Regions from separate parts of the Caldifermentibacillus hisashii genome, predicted to be linked through region 3. Evidence: predicted binding sites of a transcription regulator. Region 3 holds the regulator's gene; each other region holds the start of a gene.
What was found. The regulator CtsR, encoded in region 3, represses protease genes until heat stress. The targets are predictions, from matches to a motif close to ATGGTCAATAAAGGTCAAACA.
Positions count from the first base shown of each region.

Region 1: NSQ14_RS10135 (D-Ala-D-Ala carboxypeptidase VanY) is a predicted target of CtsR. The motif match lies at 2,260-2,280, and genes of this name have one in related genera.
Region 2: NSQ14_RS07055 (ATP-dependent Clp protease ATP-binding subunit) is a predicted target of CtsR. The motif match lies at 1,900-1,920, and genes of this name have one in related genera.

Region 1 is NZ_CP155467.1:2,143,339-2,147,560, forward strand. It holds gene NSQ14_RS10130 (S41 family peptidase) at 1-1,354, opposite strand, end outside; gene NSQ14_RS10135 (D-Ala-D-Ala carboxypeptidase VanY) at 1,434-2,246, opposite strand; partial or broken gene NSQ14_RS10140 (IS1182 family transposase) at 2,526-4,034, shown strand.
Region 2 is NZ_CP155467.1:1,497,567-1,501,788, forward strand. It holds gene NSQ14_RS07055 (ATP-dependent Clp protease ATP-binding subunit) at 1-1,674, opposite strand, end outside; gene NSQ14_RS07060 (YkvI family membrane protein) at 2,118-3,131, shown strand; gene NSQ14_RS07065 (CPBP family intramembrane glutamic endopeptidase) at 3,313-3,927, opposite strand.
Region 3 is NZ_CP155467.1:110,017-114,238, forward strand. It holds gene glpT (glycerol-3-phosphate transporter) at 1-725, shown strand, start outside; gene NSQ14_RS00525 (CtsR family transcriptional regulator) at 1,307-1,768, shown strand; gene NSQ14_RS00530 (UvrB/UvrC motif-containing protein) at 1,792-2,334, shown strand; gene NSQ14_RS00535 (protein arginine kinase) at 2,338-3,408, shown strand; gene clpC (ATP-dependent protease ATP-binding subunit ClpC) at 3,424-4,222, shown strand, end outside.

The DNA of each region.
Region 1 (4,222 bases), 1.9 Mb from region 3:
GATCCTTTTGAAATTTGATGACTGCTGCTTCTGTCTCATCATCAAAAGCGCCGTCAATGGTGCCCGGTTGATATCCAAGAGCCTCAAGCATTTTTTCAATGGTTGAAACTTGTTCATTTATACTTTTCTTTTTCAACTCGACTCCGGGATCAACATAAGTTAAATTCGCATATTCCGGCATTTTCACTTCATAATCCGGTACAATTCCTTGCTCATTTATCCACTTTCCGCTTGGTGTTAACCATTTTGCGGTCGTCAATTTCAAGGTGGAGCCGTCATTGTAACTAGCAGCCGTTTGTGCGGTCCCTTTTCCAAAAGTTTTTTCACCGACAATTGGTACCCCTGCTGATTCCTTCAAAGCACCGGCTAATATTTCCGATGCACTCGCACTTCCGCCATCTACAACAGCAACTAGAGGAATATTAAAAGGTTCCTTCTGATTTGACAATTGACGGACTTTTTTACCATCATTTTTTTCCATTTGATAGATGACTTTCCCATTCGGCACAAATAAACTAGAAATTTCAATTGCTTGATCCAGTAAGCCTCCTGGATTTTGTCGTAAGTCTAAAATTAGTCCTTTCATTCCTTGCTTTTTCAACTCATTGATGTGTGATACGAGTTCCGTATAGGTTCGTTCAGAAAACATAGTGATCTGTATTTTTCCAATTTGACCATCCAGCATCTCGCTATAAACCGTTTCGACCGGGATAACGTCACGAGTGATACTCAATTCAATTGGGTCAGTAACCCCCGGACGAGAAATTTTCAAATTGACTTTCGTTCCTTTTTCACCGCGGATTAGGGAAACAGCTTCATTGGAACTCATTCCTTGAATACTTTTTCCATCCACTTCAAGGATGATATCATTAGCCTTAAGTCCTGCTTTTTCTGCCGGTGAACCTTTAATTGGAGCAACAATAACGATATGATCATCCTTTTGTTCGACCTGTGCGCCAATACCTTCAAAAGAGGACGAAATGGTCTCATTGAATTCTTCTGTTTCTGCGGATGTCATATAGTCCGAATAAGGGTCCCCTAGAGATTCCACCATCCCGTTAATGGCCCCTTCTATTAATTTTTTATCATCCACTTTATGAATATAATTGGCTTTGATGCTTTCAAATGTTTCATATAGTTTTGTAAAATCTTTCCGATCCTGAATTTGAATTTTCTCCACTACCTTTTCATCCCCAAAAGAAAGGACAAAAGCGGTCATTCCTGTCGTAAGTATTACGATAAGGAAAATTAGTATAATAAAATGAAATTTCTTTATTTTCATGTATTTATTTGGATCAACAGAATCGGTTTTATTTTCGGTATTTTTCTCTTCTATTTTTTCACCGTTATCCACTCATTCTCACCACTTTCAAAAAAACTAAATAATGAAACTGCAGGTATATTTCAATGCGAAACATTACACGGTTCAATGTCTAAACGGCTTTTGCATTTTGGAAAAATTCTTCCAATGTCCAATCGTTTTCATAAATAATTTTTGCCGTTTCTTCTCCAACATAGCGGAAATGCCAAGGCTCATATTGATATCCGGTGATTGCTTCTTTTCCTTTTGGATAGCGTAAGATAAAACCGAATTTATGAGCATTTTCTCTCAGCCATGTGCCTTCAGGGGTGCTTTCAAAGGACTCTACTAAATCAAGATTTGCACTCTCTGCCGAAATATCCATGGCAAGTCCGGTTTGATGTTCACTTTGTCCAGGTATGGCAACAGCTTCCACTGCTTTTTCTTCACCTTTTGCTTCAACTTCTCTTTGAAAGACTTCCGTTTGTCGCGTATAGGAACGATAACCGGATACAGCATACAAGGAAATTCCTTCAACTTCAGCTTGTTGAAACATTTTTTCCAAAGCACGAGCAGCTTCTTCCTTTAAATAGCTCTTTTCGATATCTAAAAACCGAACATTAGGTCTGACAAGATTAGCCGGAACATAATCTGCCGGTAAGTAAGCGGATTGTTTGTTTACAAGAATTAATAGATTATCCACATTTTGAATGACTTCTTTTCCATCTTGTTCTGCAACGATATTAAAGTACTTCTTATCTAATTTTATTGTGCCATCATTTTCATCAGCGTTTTCCGGTGAATTTGACTGGTCATTTTCGGTTGTTTGTTCATTTGCCTGATGATTGTTGTTACTTTGCTTATTTTCTCCGGTTAAATCATTAAGCGAGCAGCTCGTTAATAGTAATAGCATTCCGGTCAATACGGATATAATAATCGTTCTCATTTATTTTCTCACCTATTTTCCTTTTATTCAACATTTATCATTTTATCACTCTCCTGAAGCCTTGAACAGATAAATTTATTTTACTCATAAATACCAGTATTTCCCAACTTACCGTGTTGCATTTGGTTGCGATGGCTTACGAAAGTGCTCCGGGGCCACTGAAAAAGTCAATCTGAAAATTCGAAATAATTATATGTATAATAAATTGAAAAAAATACCCCCAATATTTGGTATAATAAAGTTATACTACAAACCAAAACCAAACTGGGGGTATCTATCATGCTTAAAGAAAAAGATAATCAATTAAGCATCTATTCCATATTATACGATAAAATTCCTGAAAATCATACACTTAAATTATTAAGAGATGAAGTAGATTTTAGTTTTATCAATAAAATGCTTGAAAAAACTTACTGTAAAGAATATGGAAGGCCAGCAAAAGAGCCCGAACTTATGGTTAAAATCTTGGTGTTACAAAAACTCTATGACTTATCTGATGAGAAAGTTATAGAAAATTGCTCATTAAACCTTGCATATATGTATTTTTTAGGAATCAATCCGGAAGACGACCTCCCTCACCCAAGTCTTTTGACAAAATTTCGTAAAAGTAGATTAGAAGGCAATCTCACCATAGATGAAATTATTATTGAAATCATAAACCAATGCATTGAAAAAGGAATTTTACAAAAGGTTTCTGGTATAACGATTGATTCCACTCATACAGAAGCCAACACCAAAAAATATAGACCGGAACGAGTCATGAAACAATTAGCGAAAAAAATCTTTAAAACGGTTAAAGAAGAAAACGGAGAAATACCAAGTGAAATCAACCAAGAAATCCCTGATTATAAAGAAATAGAAAACCATGATGAAGCTAGAAAAACAATGAAGTCCTATCTTGAAGAAACGGTATCAAAGGTAGAAGAACTAGTTGAACTAGAGAAAGCACCTGAAACAAAAGCACTCGTTAATAATGCGAAAGAAATTTTAGCAGACCCGAAGTTTATAGAGCAAAGAGGGGTACGATCGATTGTCGACCAAGAAGCGAGAATAGGGTATAAAAGCAAAAATGATCCTTTCTTTGGTTATAAAACGGAATTTATGATGACAACAGAAGATCGAATAATTACAGCTGTACATACTGGTAATGGAGCTTATGTGGATGGCACGAAGTTTGATGAATTATTAGAGTTAACCAAGAAAACGAGAATAAAAATACCAGAAGTGTACGGTGATAAAGCCTATTTTAAAAAGCCAATCTTAGACAAAATCTCTGAACTTAAAGCAAAGGCATACATCCCTGTAAGTGAAGCTGCATATCGCATAGACGAAGAAAGATTCAGTTATAACAAAGATTCTGACGAGTGGTTCTGTAGTCAAGGAAACAAAACAATCAAAAAGAAACACTACATAAGAAAATGTGGAAAAGAAACGTATAATTACTATTTTGACAGAGAACAATGTAGAAATTGCCCAATGCGAGAAGTTTGCATAACCGGAAAAACAGTCGGGAAAGTATTAGGGATCGGAATCAACACCCCAGAATTTTATGAGTATAGTCAACAACAGAAATCGGAGGGATTTAAAGAGAAGTATAAAAAAAGAGCATGCCAAGAAGGGAAAAATGGCGAAATGAAGAATTTCCACGGGTTAGATCGTGCCAAATGGTACGGTCTAAAAAGCATGGGCTTACAAGCCAAGCTCACAGCCTTGGCAGTAAATTTAAAGAGGATAGCCGCCATACTATCCTCTAAAAAGGCGAATTATATCCAAACATTTGTCATTTTTACTAATTTCTATGGTAAAGAGTACCATTTACAGAAAATTCATCTAAATTCTATTGTAAAAAATACCATTTACAGAAAATTTCTTACACTACACAGCAAATTTTACATAAAAAAAATGGCTTTTTTCAGTGGTCACAAGTGCTCCTTATGTACATATTTTTATTCTTCATCTTTCCTACTAGAAGTAAA
Region 2 (4,222 bases), 1.4 Mb from region 3:
GCTGTCTGTTAAACGCCCGTCATCCAAAATTTGCAGGAACATGTGTAAAACATCCGGATGTGCTTTTTCGATTTCATCCAATAATATTAAGCTATACGGATTTCTCCGGACTTTTTCCGTTAATTGACCTGCTTCTTCATGACCAACATAGCCAGGCGGTGAACCGATTAATTTAGAGACGCTGTGTTTTTCCATATATTCACTCATGTCCAAGCGAATCATTGCGTCTTTTGTACCAAATAATTCTTCGGCAAGGGTTTTGGCCAATTCAGTTTTCCCAACACCGGTAGGACCGATAAAGAGGAACGAACCGATTGGACGGTTTTTTGCTTTTAATCCGGCCCGACTGCGGCGAATGGCTTTAGCTACTTGACGAACCGCATCGGCCTGACCAATTACTTTTGCAGCTAAGTTTTCTTCAATATGTTTTAATTTTTGTTGTTCATCGGCTTGGATTTTGCCAACCGGGATACCGGTTTTTTCCTCAACAATTTGTTGAATCAAATCAACATTGATAATTGGTGTAGCTGCATCTTTTGCTTGGCTGCCCTGATTTTCCAGTGTTTGTTCTTCATCACGTAATTTTGCAGCCAGTTCATAGTTTTCAGCTTGTAGGGCTTGTTGTTTTTCTTCGGCAATTTGTTTTAAGCGTTCTTCAATATAAGCCGGTGTTAATGTTTTTGATTCGAGATTCAATTTAGAACCGGCTTCGTCAAGTAAGTCAATCGCTTTGTCCGGTAAGTAGCGGTCTTGAATATAGCGATGAGACAAGTTGACACAAGCACGAACGGCTTCGTCAGAGTATTTTACTTGATGATATTCTTCATACTTCGGTTTCAATCCCATCAATATTGTAATTGTTTCATCGACTGAAGGTTCATGAACTTGAACCGGTTGAAAACGCCGTTCCAAAGCTGCATCTTTTTCAATTTGACGATACTCTTTCAAGGTTGTTGCACCAATTAATTGCAGTTCACCTCTGGAAAGAGCTGGTTTTAAAATATTTCCTGCATCCATGGAACCTTCCGCAGAACCGGCACCGACAATCAAATGAATTTCGTCGATAAACAGAATCACTTCCGGTCGATTTTGTACTTCGGCAATTAATTGTTTCATTCGTTCTTCAAATTGTCCGCGTATACCGGTGTTGGCAACGAGGGATGCGACATCGAGCAGGTAAACTTGTTTTCCCCGAAGTTTCATCGGAACATCGCCTGCAACAATTTTTAAGGCTAAACCTTCTACAACTGCTGTTTTACCAACGCCAGGTTCTCCGATTAACACCGGGTTATTTTTGTTACGACGGTTCAAAATTTCAATTACTTTTTTAATTTCTTCATCCCGACCAATAACCGGGTCAATTTTGCCATTTTCTGCCTCAAGATTTAAGTTTTTTCCATATTGATCAAGGAAGCCACCACGACCGCCGGATGTTTGCCGAGTTAGCGTTTTTACCCCATTTTGACCATCAATTGGGCTGCCAAACGGAACAAAACCTCCAAACATTTGTGAAAACGGGTTTGCATTTCCCATGAAATTTTTCAAAGAAGAATTTAATTTTTCTTGTTCCTCTTGATAGCATTTTTGACATAAAGCATATTCAGTTTGTTTTCCATTTACGTAAAATTGTAAATGAATGTTTGCCTCATTTTTATGACATTTTTGACATAACATCGTGCAAACCTCCTTACTAAAAGAATTATCTATTTTTATTTAGCTAATAGGAAAGTATAAATTTTTCAATTTCTACTTTCCTAACGCATAAGTGCACTGAAAGACTTCGGTAGCATTACCTCGCAAGCGAAAATGTTTTTTCGCTGAACTACGGCTCTGCTCTCACCTAAAGGCTCGGCAGTCGCCGAGTTTTCTTTATGAAGTATATAACCTGTCAGTTGTTTGACTTTGACTATCCTTGACCTTCTGACTATATTATACTTTGACCATCTTTGACTTTCAAGTATTTTGCCATAAAAATTTTAAATAAACAGTGAAAAGTTTGTATCGTTCTTTCTTGTCAGATACAAGTACTTCGATGGATGAAATACCTATTTGTGAAATATTTCGTACCGTTCTTTCCTTGTCCTCCTTGGCATAAGATGAAGGGAGGGGGGAGTTTGGTGAGTTGGAAAAAGTCTTTTCAATTGGCCTTTATCTATGTAGGAACGATTGTTGGGGCAGGATTTGCAACCGGTAAAGAAATTGTTGAGTTCTTCTCCCAATATGGTTTTATGGGTTTGATTGGTATCTGTATTTCCGGCCTTTGTTTTATCGGTTTTGGTGTAAAAATCATGTTATTGGCGATCGAATTGCAGGCGAGGAGTTTTCAACAATTAAATGTACATATTTTTGGACCATATTTCGCACCGGTGATTAATCTTATCATGTTTGTCATGTTAGTAGGGGTAACATCTGTCATGTTAAGCGGGGCGGGAAGTGTGTTTCAGGAACAATTGCATTTACCTAAAATGGCTGGAATCCTTATTACCATCATTTTTACGTTAATTGTACTTTTGATTGGGACAAGGGGGCTGGTTTGGGTTAATACGCTTGTCGTTCCTGTTTTAATATTATTTAGTTTTCTGTTAGCGTATCTTGCTTTCCATTTACCTGACTTTATGGGAAATGTTGCAAAAGGATTTCATTTTACATGGGGGGCAATTATTGATAGTTTTGCTTATGCTGCATTTAATATTTCCTTGGCAACAGCTGTACTTGTACCGGCTGCCACCGAAATCGGTGATAAGAAGACTGTGAAAAGGGGGGGAGTGATCGGTGGACTAGCCTTGACATTGATTTTGATCTCAAGTCACGTCACCCTGGTTCAGCTTCCATCTTTAACCGAATTTCAAATTCCAATGGCTGTCATGGTGAACACCCTGGCCACATCATTCCATTTCCTATTTATCATTGTCATTTACGGGGAGATTTTTACATCGGTTGTCGGCAATTTATATGGTTTAGAGCGGTTTGTGAAAAGGAAAATACCGGGGAATACATTAACAATTGGAATGGCCATTCTTTCCGTTGCATTTGCCATCAGCATGGTGGACTACGGAACTTTGCTGTCTTTTTTATATCCTTTATTTGGTTATATCAGTCTAGTTTTTCTTTTATTATTAATTATACGATAATACCAAAAAGGTGTCCCGGTTAAAGGACAGGGTAACCGGGACACCTTCTTTATACGATAAGGAAGTATAAATTACTTGCAAGGAAGCAAATTCGACGTAGCGGAAAATTTTAAGTTTTAAGTATAAATGCACAAGGAAAGCTACAGGAATACATCAAAGCCGAAAAAATCTTATATTTTTATTATCGTAATGGAAAAAAGACAAACAATAGTAAATCAAAAGTTAAGTGTGAGATGACAACAAGCGGCAGGCTGCGTTTCCAAGCATAAAGAGCTCCCCATACGATTCCTGCTATGAAAGCGGCTATAAAAAGTACAATTGATCCTGAATATAATTGTGCTAAACCGTAAAGGAAGGAAGATACAATGACAGCCGGCCAAATTTGGTTGTCTTTAAGCAAACGCTTGAGAATAAATCCTCTCCAGAAAAATTCTTCACCGGGTATTAAAATCAGTACTAAAACAATAAAATGCCAAATCACTTTAGGTGAATATAAATGATATAAACTTGTAATTTGATTTTTAAAATAAGTAAAGTTGATTAAGCGGACAATGGTATCGCCAAGCCAAAAAATAGCATAGAGCATAAAGCCGGACAGTACTCCGTAAAGTAAATAGCGTCCGAGTGATAATTGATCATCAATATCTTCATTTAAAATCGAGTAAGCAATTAACAAAAGCATAGCGCCTGTTAAGATATACCAAAAAACTTTTGCTTGATCAAAGGCGAAAAATATTAGTAAATGGGCTATGGCAAGTCCAAACAGGAATCTCCAATCAGTGAATGTCTTTGTCATATTTGCGAGGCTCCTTTCAAAACATAAATATATTTTAGCATAATTTATGAAGGAGAAAAATGAAAAAAGTAGTGAATATAAAGTAGGAGTGAGGAGAAAAAGTACTCTGCATGAACGGTCACTAAATCTTCCCGCATAAATCAAAGAAGCAAGGGTGGGAAATGCGTACCCATAAATCCCTTATTGGCTCAACTAACAATCAGTGAGGTAGATTCCCCACTGATTGAAGTTTTCACTGTATATTTTACGAGGAGGTCGTTATGGATAGTTGTTTTGAAGCAGTGTGAAAAAGGAA
Region 3 (4,222 bases):
ATTTCTTAATTCGAGATACTCCTCAATCTGTTGGATTACCTCCAATTGAAGAATACCGAAATGATTATCCAACAAAAACGCGAGAAACATTTGAAAAGGAGCTGACAACGAAGGAGATCTTATTTAAATATGTATTAAACAATAAGTGGGTTTGGGCGATAGCATTTGCGAATATTTTTGTTTATTTTGTACGCTATGGCGTTCTTGACTGGGCACCGATGTACTTAAGTGAAGAAAAAGGTTTTGATATGGATAAATCTAGTATTGCCTACTTCTTATATGAATGGGCTGGTATTCCAGGTACGTTATTATGTGGTTGGATTTCAGATAAGGTATTTAAAGGGCGCCGTGGACCCGCAGGCTTTGTCTTTATTCTTGGAGTTTTAGTTGCTGTTCTTGTGTACTGGTTTAATCCAGCAGGAAAGCCGATTATTGATATGGCTTGTCTAATTGCAATAGGATTTTTAATTTACGGACCTGTTATGTTAATTGGTTTACAAGCACTTGATTTTGTACCTAAAAAAGCTGCAGGAACCGCTGCTGGTTTAACCGGATTATTCGGATACCTAGGTGGCACAGTAACTGCAAATGCTTTAATGGGTGTCCTTGTAGATGCAGCGGGATGGAACGCAGGTTTTATATTGTTAACGATATCATGTGTACTCGCAGCAGTTGTTTTTGCATTTACATGGAATGTTCGTGGACAGGAAATTGTTAAAAACTAATTATTAAATCAATTTAGAAATATCCCTGTTTTAAAAAAGTTAATTCAGGTTTCGATTTGGAGAGATCTTAAGAATAAAGGCATAAAAGGATCGCAGTATTTACCAATCAAGTTTATGCTTTCTTAAGATCTCTTTTGCCAATGACATTTACCAAAATCAGTTTTAAAAAAAGAATGAAACCATTTTTCATAATCTCAAACCTTAGAAAACGTCTCATGCTCTGAATAATTTCCCCGAAACCCCAAGAAATTGAAATAACTTTTACCCGGACTTTAAAAAGTCTTTCCCAAAAACTTATCGCTCAAAAAATGTGTTTAGCATTTTTCAAGGAATCATCGTGAAAGACAACTTTTCAATCAAATCATGTGCTATTTTATGTAAACAATGTTTAGAAGGTACTTTCAAAGGCAACAAATAAATTATAAATGAAAATGGTTATTTGGTTTGCGATTCATAATAAAAAAATATATAATAAATTAAAGTCAAATATAGTCAAAGTCAATAGTTAATAATATAATTGATTATAGGAACTTCTGTTGTTTTTGAAAATAATACAAAGAGGTTTTTGGAGGGAGGAAACCTTGAGAAATATTTCGGATATCATTGAGGAATATTTAAAGCAAATATTAGAGATGAGTGAAGAAGAAATATTAGAAATTAAACGCAGTGAGATTGCCAGTAAATTTCAATGTGTTCCTTCACAGATCAATTACGTTATTAATACAAGATTTACCCTTGAACGCGGCTATTTAGTTGAGAGTAAACGTGGCGGTGGCGGATATATTCGGATTATTAAAGTTAGACCGAATAGTAAGAAACACCTTATCGACCAATTGTTTGCGATCATTGGTAATCAAATTCCTCAATCTTCTGCTACAGATATCATAAATCGATTACGAAAAGAAGGAGTTATTAATGAACGTGAAGAAAAAATAATGTTAAGTGCACTGGATCGTTCAGTAATTTATTTAGACTTGCCCGAACGAGATTTAATAAGGGCAAGAATTTTAAAAGCAATGTTATTAACTCTAAAGTATGAATAATATCATAAGGCAGGGGAACTAAGTTGATATGTCAAGAGTGTCAAAAAAGGACTGCAACCTTGCATTTTACAAAGATTATTAATGGGGAAAAAACGGAAATACACCTTTGTGAACATTGTGCACAAGAAAAAGGTACAGAGTTTATGATTAGTGGTACTTCCGGATTTGCAATTAATAATTTATTAGCAGGATTATTCAATTTGAACTCGAATATAGAACAATTAAATCAAAATAATCCGATCCAATCCGGCGAAATTATTCAATGTGACAGATGTGGAATGACATTAAATCAAATTTTGAATATTGGACGTTTCGGATGTGCACATTGCTATAAAGCATTTCAAGAACAATTAAATCCACTTTTAAGAAGACTCCATGGAGGAAATTGGAAACATAATGGAAAAATCCCTCAACGTTCCGGTGGAGTCCTGAACATCCGGAAGAAAATTGATATCTTAAAAGAAACGTTACAAACCTTAGTTGCTAAGGAAGAATTTGAAAAAGCCGCTGAAGTAAGGGATGAAATTCGCCTTTATGAGAAACAATTGCAAGAGGGGGGCGAATAAACTATGTCAATCGAACGGTTTATAAATCAATCGATAAGTTCCTGGATGAATGCAGATGGTCCCCAGGCTGACATTATTTTGACTTCCAGAATTCGTCTGGCAAGAAATTTAAAAGATTACTTATTCCCAACCATTTTTACAAAAGAGGAAGCTGACAAAGTCCTAAAACAAGTTGAATCTGTTATTCCACTTTTAAATTTGCATCCGCTAAAAGATGCGGAATTGTTAAAAATGGAAGAACTTCAACCTTTACAGAAACAAGTGTTAGTGGAAAAACATTTAATTAGTCCAAGTTTAGCCGATCAGTCTATTACCGGTGCATGTCTGTTATCGCAAAATGAAGAAATTAGTATTATGATTAATGAAGAGGATCATATTCGAATACAATGTATTTTATCAGGATTGCAATTACAAGCAGCTCTTGATCTTGCTAATGCGGTTGATGACCAGCTTGAACAGCACTTGGATTATGCGTTTAATGAAGTGCGTGGTTATTTAACAAGTTGTCCGACAAATGTTGGAACAGGACTTCGGGCTTCTGTTATGCTGCATCTCCCCGGTTTGGTCATGACACAACAAATGAGACAGTTGATTCCATCTATTAATCAACTTGGTTTAGTTGTCCGGGGGATTTATGGAGAAGGGAGCGAGGCTTTAGGCAATATCTTCCAAATTTCCAATCAAATTACATTGGGAAAATCCGAACAGGATATTATCATAGACTTAAATGATGTGGTTCAACAGATTGTTAATCAGGAGCGTGCGGCCAGAGAAGCGATTATTAAAACATCCGGTGTTCAATTAGAAGATAAAATTTATCGTTCATTAGGGGTACTAATGAACAGCAGGATTATTGAAACAAAGGAAGCGGCTCAATGTCTGTCCGATGTGCGCCTTGGCATTGATATCGGATATATAAAAAATATCTCAAGGAATATTTTGAATGAGTTAATGATTCTTACACAACCCGGTTTTTTACAACTTTATGCAGGTGGAGGACTTAGGCCATTTGAGCGAGATGTAAGGAGGGCAACGATGATTCGTGAACGCCTCCAAATGGAAAATAACAACTGATAAGGAGGTAAATATATGCTATTTGGACGATTTACTGAAAGAGCACAAAAGGTATTGGCACTTTCCCAGGAAGAAGCCATCCGTTTAAAACATGTGAATGTAGGGACCGAACATATTTTGTTAGGATTAGTCCGGGAAGGTGAAGGGATTGCTGCTAAAGCTTTGTTTGGAATTGGATTAACTCCGGAAAAAATACAAAAAGAAGTGGAAAATTTAATTGGTGTTGGCAAAGAATTAACACAAACTCCCCAATATACGCCGAGAGCGAAAAAGGTTATTGAACTATCCATGGATGAAGCAAGAAAACTCGGGCATTCCTATGTCGGAACGGAACATATTCTTCTCGGGTTAATTAGAGAAGGAGAAGGTGTGGCTGCACGTGTACTTAGCAATCTTGGCGTAAGTTTAAATAAAGCACGGCAACAAGTTCTTCAGCTGTTAGGTAACAGTGATTCGGGTGCTTCTAATGGGAGTGTAACGAATGTAAACACACCAACTTTGGATAGTCTTGCCAGAGATTTAACACAAGTGGCAAGGGACGGCAATCTCGATCCTGTTATTGGTCGCAGTAAAGAAATTCAACGGGTTATTGAAGTATTAAGCCGTCGAACAAAAAACAACCCGGTCTTAATTGGTGAACCCGGTGTCGGAAAAACGGCGATTGCGGAAGGACTGGCACAACAAATTGTCAACAATGAGGTGCCGGAAATTTTACGTAATAAACGGGTAATGACCTTAGATATGGGGACCGTTGTTGCCGGAACGAAATATCGCGGAGAATTTGAGGATCGTCTCAAAAAAGTAATGGACGAAA